DNA from 3 places in the Bradyrhizobium sp. 41S5 genome. Region 1 is predicted to be linked to each of the others. Evidence: predicted binding sites of a transcription regulator. Region 1 holds the regulator's gene; each other region holds the start of a gene.
What was found. The regulator LexA, encoded in region 1, represses DNA repair genes until DNA is damaged. The targets are predictions, from matches to a motif close to TGTTCNNNNTGTGTTCNG.
Positions count from the first base shown of each region.

Region 2: the regulator LexA is predicted to act here: its motif matches at 4,157-4,174, upstream of uvrA (excinuclease ABC subunit UvrA).
Region 3: the regulator LexA is predicted to act here: its motif matches at 4,007-4,024, upstream of HAP47_RS04330 (ATP-dependent Clp protease adaptor ClpS).

Region 1 covers NZ_CP083721.1:4,523,445-4,529,523, reverse strand. The annotation lists partial or broken gene HAP47_RS21695 (ComEC/Rec2 family competence protein) at 1-983, shown strand, start outside; gene HAP47_RS21690 (hypothetical protein) at 980-1,207, opposite strand; gene HAP47_RS21685 (hypothetical protein) at 1,354-1,782, opposite strand; gene lexA (transcriptional repressor LexA) at 2,024-2,728, opposite strand; gene HAP47_RS21675 (molybdopterin molybdotransferase MoeA) at 2,960-4,171, opposite strand; gene HAP47_RS21670 (HAD family hydrolase) at 4,185-4,823, opposite strand.
Region 2 covers NZ_CP083721.1:4,172,182-4,178,260, forward strand. The annotation lists gene HAP47_RS19855 (PRC-barrel domain-containing protein) at 1-147, shown strand, start outside; gene HAP47_RS19860 (VOC family protein) at 303-671, shown strand; gene HAP47_RS19865 (hypothetical protein) at 822-1,040, opposite strand; gene uvrA (excinuclease ABC subunit UvrA) at 1,094-4,069, opposite strand; gene HAP47_RS19875 (outer membrane protein) at 4,337-4,996, opposite strand; gene HAP47_RS19880 (hypothetical protein) at 5,051-5,305, opposite strand; gene HAP47_RS19885 (outer membrane protein) at 5,321-6,064, opposite strand.
Region 3 covers NZ_CP083721.1:900,178-906,256, reverse strand. The annotation lists gene HAP47_RS04340 (LLM class flavin-dependent oxidoreductase) at 65-1,165, opposite strand; gene HAP47_RS04335 (mechanosensitive ion channel family protein) at 1,389-3,728, opposite strand; gene HAP47_RS04330 (ATP-dependent Clp protease adaptor ClpS) at 4,053-5,783, shown strand; gene HAP47_RS04325 (tetratricopeptide repeat protein) at 5,808-6,079, opposite strand, start outside.

The sequences.
Region 1 (6,079 bases):
CGACCGCGCGGGTTGCGCTGTGGGGCGGGCGTGAGCTCACGATGCTGATCCTGGCCTCGCTGGTGGCGGGGCTCGCGACCACGCCCTACGCCGCGTTCCATTTCCACCGCGTGACGCCCTACGGGCTGCTGGCGAACCTTGCGGCGATGCCGGTGGTGTCGGCGGTCGTGATGCCGGCCGGCCTGCTCGGGCTGCTCGCCATGCCGTTCGGCTTCGACGGCGTGTTCTGGGCGATCATGGGGTTCGGCATCGACTGGATGATCCTGGTGACGCAATGGGTCGCAGCGCTCCCGGGCGCGGTCGGCCGGATGGCGGCGTTCGGGATCGGGCCGCTGATCGTCGCAAGCGCGGGCCTCGTCCTGCTCGGGTTGTTGCGGACGCCGCTGCGCTGGTCGGGTGCGGTGCTGCTGGTGGCGGCCTCGGTCTGGGCGGTGCGGGTGCCGCAGCCGGACGTGCTGGTCTCCGCCGACGGCCGCAACGTCGCGGTGCGGGGCGGCGACGGGCGGCTGCATCTGATGCACAGCGCGAAGGACGCCTTCCTCGTCAAGGAGTGGCTGGCGGCGGATGCCGACGCGCGGACCGCGACGGACGCGTCGCTCGGCGAGGGCGTCTCCTGCGATCCGAGCGGCTGCGTGACGCAAGGGCCCGGCGGCGCCTTCGTCGCGCTGGCGAGCCGGCCCGAGGCGCTGGCCGACGATTGCGACCGTGCGGCACTGATCGTGACCGCACGGCCGGCACCGCGGGACTGCGCGGCCTCGGTGATCGATGCCGAGCGGCTGCGGCGCCACGGCGCGCTGGTGCTGCGGCGCATCAGGGACGGCTACGCCATCGATGCGGTCAAGCCCGGAGGGATCGACCGGCCGTGGTCGCCAGCGGTTCCCGGCGACGGTGAGGCTGCGACGACGTTGCGCGCCCCCGCAAGCGCGCCGCGGCCCACCGTCGATGCGACGCCGGCCGAGACCGATTTGCAGGGCGAAGATTAGCCGTTGTCGGGCGAGGGGCCGGTCGGCAACTCGAACAGGCCGAGATGGTATTCGTCGGAGTCAGGGCCGGCGTCAGGCTTCTTGACGAGGGTGAAGGAAGCCTCGGGAAATTGCTCCCAGACCTTCAGGTCGTCAGCCGTCACCGTCAGCCAGCCGAACCGGAACAAGTAGCGGCCCGGCTCCGTGACGCGTCCAGCCTTTTGCCATGTGACCTTGTCGACCACCACGCACGTCCTCCGTGCCCGATGATGCGCCAAGGCGCGCGCCGACGCAATTCTCCAGCCGCGCCCCGGAACCCGGCGTCCGGGGTCGCTCGAAATCGCTTAGGTCATCCGCCGCTGAACGGGTTCATTCCGCGGCGACGATGTGCTCAACCCAAAAACAGCGACGCAAATGCGGAGGGCCGCCGCTCCACAACCTTCGGCTTCTGCTCGACCGGCGGATGCAGTGCCGGCAATTGCAGCACGCTGACACGTTGTCCCTCGACGAGCTGGGTCACCAGCACATGGCTGCCGTCGGGGAATTCGACCGCGTCATGATGGCGATCGGGAACGTCGGGCTCGACTTCGTTGAACACCCCGACGCGGAAGTTCATCGTCTTGGTCCAGATCCAGCGGCTGTCGTAGCGAACGTTCTCGGCGAAAGCGAGCTCGGTGCCCGGCAGCATGCAGACCGCGACAGTGGGATCGGTCTCCGAAGCAAAGCCGCGGGTCGACGTGCCGCGGAAAGTCGTGGTGATCAGCGTCTCTCCAACAATGGCGGGGCGCGACGCCACGGCGTGCAGACTATAGTCACACATCGGATGGCTCCTCTAATCGAGGTAGCGACCAGTGCCTCTCCTTGAGGCATAGGGCCTCTACCAGAGTGGACGATAGCGAACGAGTGTCTCCTCGTTTCTGGGCGATTGTACGACTGGTCGCCCAACGCCCCAATCACAAACACGCGACGCCGCGTGAGAGGTGTCGGAGCGCATCGGGCAAACAGCACGTTACGCTATCATTCAAGGAACGATCCGATGTGTTGCTCGTTCCCCGCCGCCATCAGTATTTGCGATAGAGGCCGATCAGCTTGCCCTGGATGCGGACCCGGTTCGGCGGCAGGATGCGTACTTCATAGGCGGTATTGGCCGGCTCCAGCGCGATCGACGCGCCGCGGCGGCGGAAGCGCTTCAGGGTGGCTTCCTCCTCGTCGATCAGCGCCACCACGATGTCGCCGGTGTTGGCGACGTCGTTGCGCTGGATCAGCGCCATGTCGCCGTCGAGGATGCCGGCGTCGACCATCGAGTCGCCGCGCACTTCCAGCGCATAGTGCTCGCCGGAGCCGAGCATGTCGGGCGGCACGCTGATGGTGTGGCTGCGGGTCTGCAGCGCCTCGATCGGCGTGCCGGCGGCGATCCGGCCCATTACGGGGACCGCGACCGGACGGTTGCCGTCGTCCTCGGCGATCGGCGGCGTGCTGGTGCGCTTGCCGAGGGTGCCTTCGATGACGCTCGGGGTGAAGCCGCGGCGGCCGTTGCCGCCGCCGGCCGAGAGCTCAGGCAGCTTGATGACTTCGATGGCGCGGGCGCGGTTGGGCAGGCGGCGGATGAAGCCGCGCTCCTCCAGTGCAGTGATCAGGCGGTGGATTCCGGACTTCGAGCGCAGGTCGAGCGCATCCTTCATCTCGTCGAAGGAGGGCGGTACGCCGGCCTCTTTCAGACGTTCATTGATGAAACGCAGAAGTTCGTACTGTTTGCGCGTGAGCATCTCGAGTATTCCCCCGGTTGGTAGCGTCGTTCGATTCCGAGACTTTTCAGGCGGGGCCTGACCTCAGGAGCACGGTGCTCATCACAAGCGCTCCCTCGCGGCCTCCCATTTGTACACACCAGTACTCGAAACAAATCATGAACGGACACTATATGTTCGATATGTGTTCCGCAACCACTTAATTTCCGGTGAACGCATCCGGCAGCGCACAATCGGCGGGCCGTGCGAGCCTCACTCAGGCAGCATCAGAATCTCGCATTCGCTGCCTTTGCCGGCGGCAGGCGCAAACGGCGGACGCACGAGAAGTGCCCGTGCCGCAGCGAGATTCCCGAGCAGCGACGAGTCCTGCTGCGTGACAGGCGTTGCGATCAGCGTGCCGTCTTCGCGCTCCTCGAGGCGCGCGCGCAGATAGTCCTCGCGCTGGTCGTTGGCGGCGAGATCGCGGCCGAGCAGGGCGCTGGCGCGGACATGATGGACAGTCTTTCGGCCGCTTAGCGCCCGAATCAACGGCACCAGAAACAGGAAGGCGCAGACATAGGAGGACACCGGATTGCCGGGCAGGCCGATCACCCGCATCGCGCCGAGCCGGCCATGCATCATCGGCTTGCCGGGGCGCATCGCGATCCGCCAGAACGCCATCTGAACGCCCTCGGCTTCCAGCGACTGCTTGACCAGGTCGTGGTCGCCGACCGAGGCGCCGCCGGTCGTGATCAGGATGTCGGCACCGGTCTCGCGGGCCCGGCGGATGCCGGCGGTGGTCGCTTCTACCGTGTCGGCGGCAACCCCGAGGTCGACGGTCTCGGCGCCTTCGGCGCGCGCCAGCGCCCGCAGCGCATAGCCGTTGGAATAGACGATCTGGCCGGGGCCGGGCGTCGAGCCCGGCATCACCAACTCGTCTCCGGTCGCCAGCACCGCGACCTTCGGACGGCGGTGCACCGCGAGCTCCGGATAGTTCATGGCGGCGGCCAGCGACAGCGCGCGATCGGAGAGGCGGCTGCCGGCATTGAGCAGCACGTCGCCCGCACGGAAGTCGACGCCGGCCGGGCGGATGTGCCGTCCGGCGGTTGCGGCCTCCGTGATCGTGATGTGGTCGCCGTCGACGGCGGTGTCTTCCTGGATGATGACGGCGTCGGCGCCATCGGGGATCACACCGCCGGTGAAGATCCGCACCGCTTCGCCGGCGCCGACCATCCGCTCGAACGGCCGGCCGGCGGCGACTTCCCCGATCACCTTGAGCCGGGCCGTCAGATCACCAGCGTCGGCCGCCCGCACGGCATAGCCGTCCATCGCCGACATCGGCTGCGGCGGCTGGGTGCGCCGCGCGGCGAGGTCGCGCGCCAGGGTGCGGTGGTAGGCGGCATCGAGCGCGACCATCTCCTCCGGCAGCGGTTCGGCGCCGGCGAGGACGGCGGACAGGGCATCGGCAACCGGCATCAGGGCCACGCTCGGAGCTCCATCAATCCAAATGTTCAATACCAAGTGCAGTCAGAGCCCTCGCCACGTCATCCGTCGATGTCACGTGGATGGCATGAAGGCCGCGCGCCCGCGCGCCCTCGATGTTGGCGGCCAGGTCGTCGAAGAACAGGATCCGCGACGCCGGCACACCGATGGCTTTTACCACATGATCGTAGGCCTCGGCGTCGGGTTTCCGAAAGCCGATCATCGAGGACAGGAAGACGGTGCGGAAATGGCTGAGCAGCTCGGCATGGATGACCGAGAAATGCGCGACATGGGCCGGATTGGTGTTGGAGAAGGCGTAGAGCGGCATCCGCACGGCGGCGCTCGCGAGCAGGGGGGCAATTCCCGGCATCTCCCCGGTGAAGATCGCATTCCAGCCTTCGAGGAACTGCGCATCGGTGAGGTTGATGCCGAGCGTCCGGCGCAGGTTTGCGAAGAACGCCGCGTCGTCGATCCGGCCGATCTCGTGATGCCTGAAGCTGTCGTCGACGACAAATCGCGTAGCGAGGTCGGCCGGCGCGCAGCCGGCATGCCGCGCCCAGTGCGCCATCACCTTCTCGAAGTCGATGTCGAGCACGACGCGGCCGATATCGAACAGCAGCACGTCGACGGAATCGGGAGAGAGTTGCGAGGTCATTGCGTGAAACCGTGTACGAGAATTGCGGGCGGCCGGCAATGTCTCCGATTTGTGCGGCAGGCATGCGACCAGGGTGCTGACGTTGGCCGGCTCGGTCCATTCTCACGCGGTGTCATCACCCGCGCGCATGCGGGTGATCCAGTATTCCAGAGGCGCTGGTGCTCGAGCCGAGAGGCCGCGGCGTAAAGGCAGAGAGCTCGGGGTATGACCACAGGTGCAACCGGAGCCGCTTCATGGGCACTCGTCAGTTGCACACTGCGCGTCCACCGCATCTCGACCCACGTTCGTGACGATCGCGAAGCGCCCCTCGATCGGGTGAGACGGGCGGCATAAACTGGGTTCTGTTTCGGATAAGGCGAAATATTTTTAACGCGGGGGCTTGCGCCGTCGGGCAAATCAGTGATTGGGCATTTGGGGCGTCAAGCGACTTGCTGCTTGCCGGGCAGACCTCTCACATCCTGGTAAGCGCCAGGCCGAGGTAGGCGATGAGCGCGCCGGTGCTGAGAATGACGACGACGAGCGCCTGCTCTGAACGTGCCTGCAGGGTTTTTCGGCTCACGGCGATGACGCTCCGTCTTTCAAGATCGTGCTGTCCAACTCACGTCGGTTGGCATCCGTTCCGGCTCCTGCCCGGGAACTTTCATCAATGTCAGCGGCGCGGGCGCGCTAGCTCGCTTCGCGTTCCAGGCCAGAAACGCGCAACGCCGCCCGCATTGAAATACGACGGGCGGCGTTGGTTCTAGCCCCAGGAGGAATGGCAAAATCCTGACGTTATGGATACGCGCGAGCGAGCAATAAGGTTCAGTCTTCGACCCGTATGAATCCGGTAACTCCGAAGGAGCAAAAGAAAGTGCTGGGGCGAGGTCTAGGATAGTGTGACAAGTTGCTCTGGCCTCAGCGTGTACCCCCTCGCTGGGGCCTTTCTTTGCGCCGCGGATCCCGCGGCGCCGGGGCTGCGCGCGGCGAGTTTTCAGTCAGCGACCTGACCCGGACACCCACCAGAAGGTTGCCGACACCTTCCTCAAGCTCGGCGTGCTCGACGCGCGCGCCGAGGTTGGACAATTCTGGGATACGAGCTTCAATGACGCAATCGCCGCGGGCGCAGCGAGGCTTGCGCGGAGTTGACGGCTGTCGTTACGATGTAGCCCATATGGACTAGGTGATGTCCGGGCAGGTTCCCGGAGATCGCGGCATTCCGGACGAGAAAGTTCCAGCATGGCCGCGCGCGGCTGTGCCCGTGTTGCCATGCGGACCGG
Region 2 (6,079 bases), 350 kb from region 1:
TTGAAATTCGATCCCGCGCGCCAGGCCTTCGAGGCCGAGGTGACGCTGGACGATCTGCGCACCGGCCCGTCCGAGTTCGACGGCGACGAATTCGACTGGGGCGACCGCTCGCACGCCTACACGCACCCGAATTATTGGGCGGTGTAGCGCGCTGGTGAGTGGCGGTTGTTGTAGCCCGCATGAGCGAAGCGATATGCGGGACGGTCGTCGGCGGCTGCCAGAGCCCCCGGATGTCGCTTCGCTCATCCGGGCTACCGCTCTGATCCACGACGCATCGTCGTGGCCTAGTCAAAGGCAGGCAGATGACTCAATTCAAGCCCGTCGGGTGGCCTTCCGTCATACCGCGAATTGTCTCGCACGATCTCGCCGGCTTGGCCGAGTTCTTAACAGACGTCTTCGGTGCGGAGGGCGAAGTTCGGTCCGGAGCACCAACGGAAATTCGCATCGGAGACTCGATCATCCTGATCAGCGACGGCGGAGGCGTCCGCGAGGCCATGCCGGCCTTTCTCTATGTGTACGTTGAGAACACGGACGAGACCTATCAGCGGGCGATTGCAGCAGGAGCTGAATCGATCGAGATGCCTACGGATACGCCTTATGGCGACAGACGCGCGACGGTCCGGGATTCCTGGGCAAACGTCTGGCAGATAGCCACGTACCGTGGGAACTGAGGCAGTGCGTAGGGCGGGTTAGCCTTAGGCGTAACCCGCCGTAATTTCGCAGAGGGATCGGTGGATTACGCTTCGCTGATCCACCCTACGAACTCATCCGGGCTACTTGCTAACAATTCTCGTTGGGCGGAAGATAGGACGTGAGCTGGGCTAGGATCTAGTTTCGACCGCGTACACGATCATCGCGTGATCGCCCACCTTAAAGCTGATCCGCCACACCCGCGATAATTCCGGCACCTGCTCCCATTCGCCCCAAGCTTTGGCCAGGTCTTTTCGTATGGCTGGGGTTAGCCCTGGAAGCGCACCATCCGGAATCTGCGCAAGCGCCTGTGGTGCAAAGCCCTTGTAGTTGCTGTAGCTGCCCTGCACGGCACACGTCGACCCTCTGTAGCTCGCGACATATGTGTACAGAGGCACTCCTGCTACTCCGCCGCCTCGCTCGCTGAGCTCTTCCTCGGCTTGCTGTTCGCCTTCTTCAGCACCGGGGCCAGAAACTTGCCGGTGTAGCTGCGGGGCGCCTTGACGATGTCTTCCGGCGGGCCCCAGGCGACGATCTCGCCGCCGCCGTCGCCGCCTTCGGGGCCGAGGTCGATCACCCAGTCGGCGGTCTTGATGACTTCGAGATTGTGCTCGATCACGACCACCGTGTTGCCTTGGGCGACCAGCTCGTGCAGCACCTCCAGCAGCTTCGCCACGTCGTGGAAGTGCAGGCCGGTGGTCGGCTCGTCCAGGATGTACAGCGTGCGGCCGGTGGCGCGCTTGGACAGCTCCTTCGCCAGCTTGACGCGCTGGGCCTCGCCGCCGGACAGCGTGGTGGCCTGCTGGCCGACATGGATGTAGTCGAGGCCGACGCGGTGCAGGGTCTGGAAGGTCTCGCGCACGCGCGGCACCGCCTTGAAGAACTCGGCGGCTTCCTCGACCGTCATGTCGAGCACGTCGGCGATGCTCTTGCCCTTGAACAGCACCTCCAGCGTCTCGCGGTTGTAGCGCTTGCCCTTGCAGGTGTCGCAGGTGACGTAGACGTCGGGCAGGAAGTGCATCTCGATCTTGATGACGCCGTCGCCCTGACAGGCCTCGCAGCGGCCGCCCTTGACGTTGAAGGAGAACCGCCCGGGCTCGTAGCCGCGCGCCTTTGCCTCGGGCAGGCCGGCGAACCATTCGCGGATCGGCGTGAAGGCGCCGGTATAGGTCGCGGGATTCGAACGTGGCGTGCGGCCGATCGGCGACTGGTCGATGTCGATGATCTTGTCGATGTGCTCGAGGCCCTCGATGCGGTCGTGCGGCGCGGCGCCTTCGCTGGCGTTGTTCAGTTTTCGCGCGATCGCCTTGTAGAGCGTATCGATCAAGAGCGTCGACTTGCCGCCGCCGGAGACGCCGGTGACGCAAGTGAACAGGCCGAGCGGGATCTCGGCCGAGACGTTCTTCAGATTGTTGCCGCGGGCGTTGATGACCTTGATGGTGCGCCGGTGGTTCGGCGGCCGCCGCTCGGGCACCGGGACCGAAAGCTCGCCGGTGAGGTATTTGCCGGTCAGCGATTTCGGGTTGCGCATGATCTGGTCGGGCGTGCCTTCGGCGACGATGTGGCCGCCGTGCATGCCGGCGCCGGGGCCGATATCGAGCACATAGTCGGCAAGCCGGATGGCGTCCTCGTCATGCTCAACCACGACCACGGTATTGCCGAGGTCGCGGAGCCGCTTCAGCGTGTCGAGCAGGCGGGCATTGTCGCGCTGGTGGAGGCCGATCGACGGCTCGTCCAGCACGTAGAGCACGCCGGTCAGTCCCGAGCCGATCTGCGAGGCCAGGCGGATGCGCTGGCTCTCGCCGCCGGACAGCGTGCCCGACGAGCGCGACAGCGTGAGGTAGTTGAGGCCGACGTCGAGCAGGAAGGTCAGGCGTTCGCGGATTTCTTTCAGGATGCGCGTCGCGATCTCGTTCTGCTGCGCATTCAACGCTTCCGGCACGGTCTCGAACCATTCGCCGGCGCGCCTGACCGAGAGCTCGGAGATCTCGCCGATATGCTTGCCGCCGATCTTGACGCACAGCGCCTCGGGCTTCAGCCGATAGCCGTTGCAGCCGGCGCAGGGTACGTCGGAGAAATATTTGCCGAGCTCCTCGCGCGCCCACTCGCTTTCGGTTTCGCGGTAGCGGCGGTTGATGTTGGTGACGACACCCTCGAACGGCTTCTTGGTGTCGTAGGAGCGGACGCCGTCCTCATAGGAGAACTTGATCTCGTCGTCGCCGGAGCCGTGCAGCAGCGCGGCCTGCACCTTCTTGGTCAGGTCCTTCCACTTGGTGTCGAGCGTGAACTTGTAGTGCTTGCCGAGCGCGGTCAGGGTCTGGATGTAATAGGGCGAGGACGACTTCGCCCACGGCGCGATCGCGCCCTTGCGCAAGGTCAGCTCCTTGTCGGGGATGACCAGGTCCTCGTCGATATGCTGCTCGACGCCGAGGCCGCCGCAGGCCGGACAGGCGCCATAGGGGTTGTTGAACGAGAACAGCCGCGGCTCGATCTCGGGGATGGTGAAGCCGGAGACCGGGCAGGCGAATTTTTCCGAGAACAGGATGCGCTCGGGGCCGCTCTTGTCGTGGATTTTTGCGGTTTTCTTCTTGTCCTCGGCTGGTGCCGCCGCCGGCGCATCGGCATACTCGATCACGGCGAGGCCCTCGGCGAGCTTCAGCGCGGTCTCGAAGCTTTCCGCGAGGCGCTGGGAGAGGTCGGGGCGCACCACGATGCGGTCGACCACAACGTCGATGTCGTGCGGGAATTTCTTGTCGAGCGCGGGCGCCTCGGACAGCTCATGGAAGGTGCCGTCGATCTTGACGCGCTGAAAGCCCTTCTTGAGGTACTCGGCGAGCTCCTTCTTGTACTCGCCCTTGCGGCCGCGCACGACCGGCGCCAGCAGATAGAGGCGGGTGCCTTCCGGTAGCGCCAGCACGCGGTCGACCATCTGCGAGACGATCTGGCTCTCGATCGGTAGCCCCGTGGCCGGCGAATACGGCACGCCGACGCGCGCCCACAGCAGGCGCATGTAGTCGTAGATCTCGGTGACGGTGCCGACGGTGGAGCGCGGGTTCTTCGACGTGGTCTTCTGCTCGATCGAGATCGCCGGAGATAAGCCGTCGATCTGGTCGACATCCGGCTTCTGCATCATCTCGAGGAACTGGCGCGCATAGGCCGACAGCGACTCGACGTAGCGGCGCTGGCCCTCGGCATAGATGGTGTCGAATGCAAGCGACGACTTGCCGGAGCCGGACAGGCCGGTGAACACCACGAGCTTGTCGCGCGGAATCTCGACGTCGATGTTCTTCAGATTGTGTTCGCGCGCGCCGCGGATCGTGATGGCGCGCGATGAGGAGCCGGCGTTCTGTTGGCGCTTCGCCTTGAGCACTTCATCCATAGCGACATTTCCGGGCGCATGATCGGGCGCCTTTTTGGGCGCGCATCGCCGGTGCTGCCGGGACCTTGCGCCGATGGGTGAGAAGACTGGAACGTAGGAAGAACGGCCGACAATTTCCAGTGCTGAGTCGCGTCCATCAACGGATAGTTTGCCTGATGGCAGCAGCCGTCAGCAGGATGCGGTTCCCGGACGCAAAAAGGCCGGCGCAAGGCCGGCCTTTCCGTGCGATCTGATCCTGTGGACCAGGAATTGCTCAGTCGATTTGGCTTAGTACCTGGCGACGATCGGGCCGCCGAAGTGATAGTTCACGCCGAACTGGACGCTGTGCAGGTTGAGGTCGGGGGAAGGCACGCCGAAGTAGGTCTCGCTGCCGAGGCTGCGATACAGATACTCGCCCTTGACCGACCACTGCGGCGCGATGAACGCCTCGATGCCGGCGCCGACGGTCCAGCCGGAGTGGAAGTTGCTCTGCGAAGCGGTCACGCCGAGCGCGCTGACGCTGATCTTGTTGTCGACCCAGGCGTAGCCGCCGGTGCCGTAGAACAGCACCTTGTCGACGGCGAAGCCGATGCGGCCGCGCACGGTGCCGAGCGCGTCGACCTTGCTCTTCACGGTGACGCCGAGCGTGCTGGCCGAGGCGTCGACGTCAGCCCAGGCACCGTCGGCCTCGAGGCCGTACACGATGTTGCTGGTCTGCCAGTTGTAGCCGATGGTGCCGCCGGCGAAGCCGCCTTCCATTTTCGGATTGCCGGACTCCTCGCTGGCATAGCCACCGAAGCCGCCGATGTAGAAGCCGGTCCAGTTGTAGATCGCGGCCGGCGGCGGAGCCTTCACGTAAGGCGCGCGTGCCGCCATATCGGCGGCCATTGCCGGTGCAATTGCGCTGAGGGCAAACATGCCGGCCGATGCCAGCAAAACATTCCTGATTTTCAAAGTCCCAGTCCCATTTTCTTGTTGTCCCTTCAAACATTGGAGGGAACGTCACAGCAGTGTCGTGTGACGATCAGGTGTTTCTACATAGAAATCCTGGAAGTTGTGTAACCGTGAAACCACCATGCGCGGAAAACGGCCCAGGCGAAGCGCGCGCTTGCTCGCAAGAAGAAAGCCGGCGCAAGACCGGCTCTTGTGGTTGACCACGTTTGATTTGTGGCCCTGGTCCAGCGCGCTCGGCTGCGCAAACAAGCGGCCGCGCCAACAAAAAGGCCGGCGGGGAGGCCGGCCTTTGGTCTGGATCAAATCCGTGTCGCTCGATCAGTAGCGCGGAACCACCGGGCCACCCCACTTGTAGTTCACGCGGACGGTGACGAGGTCTACGTCCTGGCGATCACGGATGCTGCTGAACAGCGCGCCGGTCGGGGTGGTGAGGTTGTAGGTCTTGTCCTGCATGAACAGGTGGTCGTACTCGACACCAGCGGTCCAGTTCGGCGCGAAGCCGACTTCGATGCCGGCGCCGATGGTGCCGCCCCAGCGGGTGTCGCTCGCGCTGCCGGCGAGCACGCCGGTTGGCGTGAAGTAGGTGTTGAAGCGGTTGTCGGTCAGCGCCGCACCGCCCTTGGCGTAGAGCAGCACGTTGTTGACGGCGTAGCCGATCTGGCCGGTGAACAGCCCGAACGCGTCGATCTTGCTCTGGTTGGTGAACAGGCCCGGGAAGATCGCGCTGTTGTTGCTGCCCTTCAGGTCGGCCCAGTCGCCCTGCGCTTCGAGGCCGAACACCCAGGTGCCAGCCTGCCAGCGATAACCGATCTGGCCGCCGGCGACGCCGCCGGTCGCATCATGGCAACCATCCGAGCCGATCAGCACGCCACCCGGGACTTGGTCCCAGCAATTGTGGCTCGAGCCCCAGCCGCCGTTGGCGCCGATGTAGAAGCCGCTCCAGTCATAGACGGCGGCAATCATCGGCGGCGCTTTGGTGTAGGGGCGCGCAGCCAGATCCGCAGCCGCGGCAGGCGCAGCGAGCGTGATCAGGGCAACCGTACCGAGCAAAAACTTCTTCATTATCAAACCCCCAGC
Region 3 (6,079 bases), 3.6 Mb from region 1:
GAAACAATTTCCTCAAACATATGCGAGGCAGGGTGCGAGGCAAGCCCCGCACCCCGCCTATCTGTCATGCAGCCTTCTCGAACTCGGCGCCGAGATGCTTGAGCCGCGGCATCACCTCGTTCTTGAGCAGGTCCAGCGAGTGCCGCCAGGCTTCCGGCTTGTGCTTGTAGTCGAAGCCGAACACGCAGAGCACGCCGAAGCCGCCGACCTCCCGGTAGATCTTCTCGATCTTCTCGGTGACCGTCGCGGGCGAACCGACGATCCAATTCCGGCGCGCGCAATATTCGACGGTGACGTCGCTGTCGGGCACGTCGGGCGCGTGCTTCAGATAGTCCTTGAAACCAAAGTGGCCGAGCAGCGGCAGGAAATACTCGCCCATCATCCGGCCCATCATGTCGCCGGTCGACAGCCTCCACGCCTCCTCATCGGTATCAGCTACGAACACCTCGCGCACCAGCCGCCAATCCTTGCGGCTCGGCTTGCGGCCGGTCTTGGCCGCGCCGGCTTCCACCGAGTCCCAGTGGCTGCCGACATAGGCCGGGTTGAGGTTGAGGCTCATCGGGATGAAGCCGCGCTCGCCGGCGAGCTTGAGCGTGTCGGAATTCTTCGACAGGCCGGCGACGCCGATCGGCGGATGCGGTGCCTGCTGGGGCTTGATGTGCGGCTTGAGAAAGTCGAACATCGTGTCCGGCTTCGACACCGTCCAGTACTTGCCCTTGTGCGTCCAGGGTGCGGGCTCTGACCACATCTTCAGGATGATCTCGAGCGCCTCGCGGGTCATGTCGCGGTTCTGCCCGGACATGCCGTCGACATTGAACATCGCCCAGTCGCTCGGCAGGCCCGAGGCGGCGACGCCGAAGTTCAGCCGCCCGTTCGAGAGATGGTCGAGCATCGCCACGCGATTGGCGAGTTCGGCCGGGTGATGATACGGCAGCAGGAAGCCGCCGGGCCCGATGCGGATGTTCTTGGTCTGCAGCAGTGCCTGTGCGACCAGCAGGTCGGGTGACGGGTGCGGCTCCCACGGCGCGGTGTGATGCTCGCCGATCCAGGCCTCCTGATAGCCGAGCTCGTCGAGCCAGCGCAGCGTCTGCAGGTCCCAGTCGTGGCCCTCTTTCAGTCCGCACTCCGGCGGGTGCGAGGGCATGGTGAAGTAGCCAAGCTCCATGTGCGTTTCCTTTTCGCTTGAGATTCAGTCATGCAATGCGTCTTGCCGCGCATTCGAAGATGCATTGAGCAAGCGCTGTGCCAGCCGTGGAAATCGCGGGAGAGGAGGAGAAAGGCGGCGTTTTCGGTCAGGTGCAAGCCATGCCTCGGGCCCGGCGAGGCCCTTGCCGTCTCACCGTCGCGAGACAGTGTCGCAACGATGAGACGCAACGCGGTGTCGCAAATCAGCCCGCCGCGCGGCGCGGCAGCTTGTTGGAATCCGGCTCGGAGGGCGCGGGAAGCTGCATCAGGATGGTCTGGCCCATCGAGGCGATCTCGATGCCTTCCTCCTGGAAGCGCCGCTTCATGCGGCGGTTGAACTCGCGCTGCACCGACCAGCGGCCGCCGTCGGTGCAGCGGATCTGGCCGACGATGGTCACGACCGACCCGTCGACCTTGTCGACGCCCCACAATTCGAGATCGCCGCGGATCAGCGCGCGATACGCCGTCTCCTGACGCATCCCGGCGACGATGTCCTTCAGCACCTCGCCGGCGCGGTCGGTGTCCTCCTTGTAGGACACGTTGACGCTGACCGCGGCATTGCCGGCGCCGCGGCTGGCATTGGTGATCGTCGTCACCGCGCTGAACGGCACGATATGCACCGAGCCGTCGCCGGCGCGCAGCCGCATGGTGCGGATCGAGACATTCTCGACCACGCCCGACAGGCCCGACACCGTGACGGTGTCGCCGACCTGCACGGTGTTCTCGAGAAGCAGGAACAGCCCGGTGATCAGATCCTGCACCAGCTTCTGCGAACCGAAGCCGATCGCGATGCCGACGATGCCGGCGCCGGCGAGCAACGGCGCGACGTTGACGCCGATCTCGCTGAGCGCGGTGAGCCCGACCACCGCGACGATCATGCAGAACAGCACGGTGCGCAGCATCGGCTGGAAGGTGCGCAGGCGCGCGGCGCGGGCGAAATGCCCCTCGCGCGACAGCGTGTCGATCTGCCGGTCCATCAGCGCATTGGCGACTTCCCAGATCACCGCCGCGGCGAGCGCGGCAATGCCGATCGTCATCAGCGCCGAGATCAGGCGAGAGCCGATCTGGCCGCCATAGAACCAGACGATGGCATCGACACCCCAGACCTCGAGCAGCGCGACGAAGCCGACCAGGGCGATCACCGCCGTGACCACCTTGCGCAGCAGCGGCAGATAGCGGTTGGCGCGGGTCTCCAGCCCCGGGAAGCGCTGCATCAGGTCCGGGCTGATGCGGAAGCCGCGGTCGATCAGGCTCAGCACCACCATGGTGACGAGCCGGATGACCAGCAGCACCGCGACGGTGCCGACGAAATATTGCAGCAGCAGCGAATAGCCGTTGCGGATGTTGAGCGCCCACACCGCCCACAGCGCGAGATCGAGCGCGATCGCCAGCACATGCCACAGCGAACCGAGGCGATTGCGCGTCCGCGCCGCGAGGCCGGTGCGATCGGCCGGCGCGCGGATGACGTCGGCGACCTGCCGGCGGCATTGCAGGATGATGACGACGATGAAGAGATGCACCACCAGTATCACAAGCCGGAGCAGCGCGGCGTAGCCGGCGTGGGACAGCCCAAGCAGCAATGCGACATTGGCTAGGCAGATTCCTGAGACCCCGACGGCGACGATGCGCCGCGCCCATATCTCGATATAGGCCGCGGTCTCGGCACGGACGCGGACCAGGCCGAACGGGCCGGCCAGCGCGCGCACCGCGCAGATCAGCGCGCGCGAGAAGGCATAGGCGTTGATCACCGCGAGGATCACGAGCCGCGTGGTCGACTGATTGCCGATCTCGGTGCTGAGCAGCGCGGCGGCCACGCTGAGAAACACGACCACCGGCAGCAGCTCGAGCACGAGGCGCCCGAGCACGAAAGGCAGCCGGACCAGCGACTGCCAGGCCCGCGCCAGGCTGAGCCGGCGGCGATACAGATCGCCCTCCGGCGTGACGTCGGCAACCGACGACGGCGGATCGGCGCTGGCGAGCGCCTGCACCGGCACGCGCGCGGTCTGCGGCAGCCGCGCTTCGAGGAACGCAACCGGCCGCTTGATCAAACGGAACACCACCCATTCGGCTGCCAGCGCGCAGCCGAGCACCAGCGCCAGCTTCCAGGCGATGTCGATCATGAGGCCATAGGCGGCCGGATCGTTGGCGGTGCGCAGGAACCAGTAATAGAACGCCGGAAAGTGCGTCAGCGTGCGCGCCACGTCGGCGACCTCGCGCGACATCTCGCCAACCTGCTCCGAGACCATCAGCAGAAGCTGCGCGCCGAGGCTGTCCGCACTGAGCGGGATCCGCGAATGCTGCTCGGGCGCCGGCTGCGCGGCCGCCTGCGGCGAGGCATTGGCGATGGCGCGCAGCGTGTTGATGATCTCGCCGCGCTTCTTGTCGTCCTGCAGCGTCTCGAGCGCACGCTTCGCCTGCTCCGGCGTCAATGCGTCGCTGGTACTGGGTTGCGGCGGCGCCGGCTTGGCGACCGGCTGCGCGAGCGCGGGCGAGACGAACAGGGCGAGGATGAGGAGAAGCGCAAAGCGAAGTTTGTGCGACACGAGGGCCTCTTATTAAAATAATTGCGCGACCGCAGATCCCCGGGAGGACTCTGCTCTCGCGCTCGCGCCATGTCGGATAGCCCTTTTCGCCTTGATGATGTGTCGGAAGTTTGCCGCCGCGACGACCATCTCTTGGCATTTGCCGCAACACGATCGTCACAGGTGTTGAGCGGCGTTTACGCATGGAGGTCGTTCTCGGCCGAGCGGGCCGATCTGCGCGCTACACGCCAGGGCTGAGGCGGGACAATCTTTCGCTTGACGTGCAGGGCGCGCCATGATGTTCTTATTTTGTTCTTTCGGTCCCAGTTGCGTTTCGGAGGTCCTATGCACGACGTCTTTGCCGATGACGGTCCGGTCCAGCTCTTCATCCACGACGACGGCGAGACGCCGCTGGAATTCGTGCAGGACCTCCTGCGCACGGTTTTCGGGAAGTCCCAACAGGAAGCCATCGCGACCGCCGCCTTGATCGAGACCAGGGGCGCCATTCCGTGCGGCCCGTATCCGGGCGCCGTCGCACGGGCCATGTTCAACAGCGCCAAGTGGCTGATCCGCTCCAACGGCCACCCGTTGATGATCACGAGCGAATCCGCCGATGCCAGCCGCCCCTGCGACCTCTGCGAAGCCCCGAAGGCCGTGACGGAGATTATTCTCTCCGGCACGACGGCCTCGCTGTGCAGGGACTGCCTGCTCGCCGCGCGACGCAGCTCGGAAGAATTGCCGAGCGAAGAGTTTCGATACGCCTTTGTTGCGCTCGACTGGCATTTCGCCGGCGTGCCGCGCAACCTGATCGTAACGCGGGCACGCCAGTTTCCGGGCCACATGCGTGCCGACGTTCAGGTCGCGATCGACAGACTGCTCGCCGACCCGATCCACTTCTTCGGCATCCACGAGGAATATCGTTACGAGACGATTGGATTTGCGTCCTTGATGAAGGACAGCCGCAATGCGCCGGCGATCGCGCCGCCGCAGTATCAGGACGTCGATATCGGCGAGCCCGAGCCGGTGAAATGTCTCGTCAACGGTTTGTGGCTGTGCCGGTCCGGCACGTTACGCTACGCCGTGCTGCTGACCTATCATCGTGAATATGACCGCGAGCCCGCAGTCCGGATCGAGATCGCATTGCCGGCGGGCACGGCCGGCGATGCCTTCGTGCAGCCGACCTTTGCCGCGCTGGAAGCTGCCGTACATGCAGCGCGATCCTATCGCGGCAAGATACTCTCGCTCGAGGGGGGCTCGGATTATCGCGGCCGTTCGCGCGGCGTCACCGTGCATCGCCTGCCGACGGTTGCACGCGATGATGTGATCCTGCCGGAACGGACGCTGCGGCTGCTCGATCGCAACGTGCTCGGCTTTGTCGAAAACCGCGATCTGCTGCGCAAGCTCGGGCAGTCGACCCGCAAGGGCATCCTGCTCTATGGCCCACCCGGCACCGGCAAGACCCACACCATTCGCTATCTCGCCACCAACCTGCCTGATCACACCACGCTGATCATCACCGCCGAACAGGTCGGCCTGCTCGGCGCCTATATGAACCTCGCGCGCCTTCTGCAGCCGACCATGGTCGTGATCGAGGATGTCGACCTGATCGCGCGCGACCGCGAGGACATGGGCGGGCCGTGCGAGGAATCCCTGCTCAACAAGCTGCTCAACGAGATGGACGGCCTGAAGGAGGATTGCGACATCCTGTTCCTGCTGACCACCAACCGCCCCGAAGAGCTCGAGAGTGCACTCGCCGGCCGACCCGGCCGCATCGACCAGGCGATCGAGGTGCCGCTGCCCGACGAGACCGGACGCGGCAAGCTGATCCGGCTCTATGGCAAGGGCCTGCCGCTCGGACAGCCCGTCATCGACGAGGCCGTGCGACGCACCGAAGGCGTCAGCGCCGCCTTCATCAAGGAGCTGATGCGCCGTCTCGCCCAGGCCAGCATCGTCAGCAACGGTGGCGGTGCGGTCACCACTTCCGACCTCGACGGCGCGGTCAGTGAAATGCTGTTCGACGGCGGGCAGCTGAATGCCAAGCTGCTCGGCGGCGCGCAGGGGATGAGCGCGGGGTGACTGGCCGGGAGGCTCGGCTCGTCGTCAGCGGTGCGTCGCCGGCGGCAGCAGCAGGTGCCGCTCCCCCCGTGCGACGCGCGCGAGCTCGTCGGCCATCCGCGTCAGCACGCCCTCCCAGGCCTGCGGTCTGTCCTGGCGGAACAGCCGCATGGTCGGATACCAGGGCGTGTCGGCGCGATCGCGCAGCCAGCGCCAGTCGAGCGCATAGGGGCACAGCATCCAGACCGGGCGGCCCAGCGCGCCGGCGAGATGCGCCACCGAGGTGTCGACGGCGATGACGAGATCGAGCGCACAGA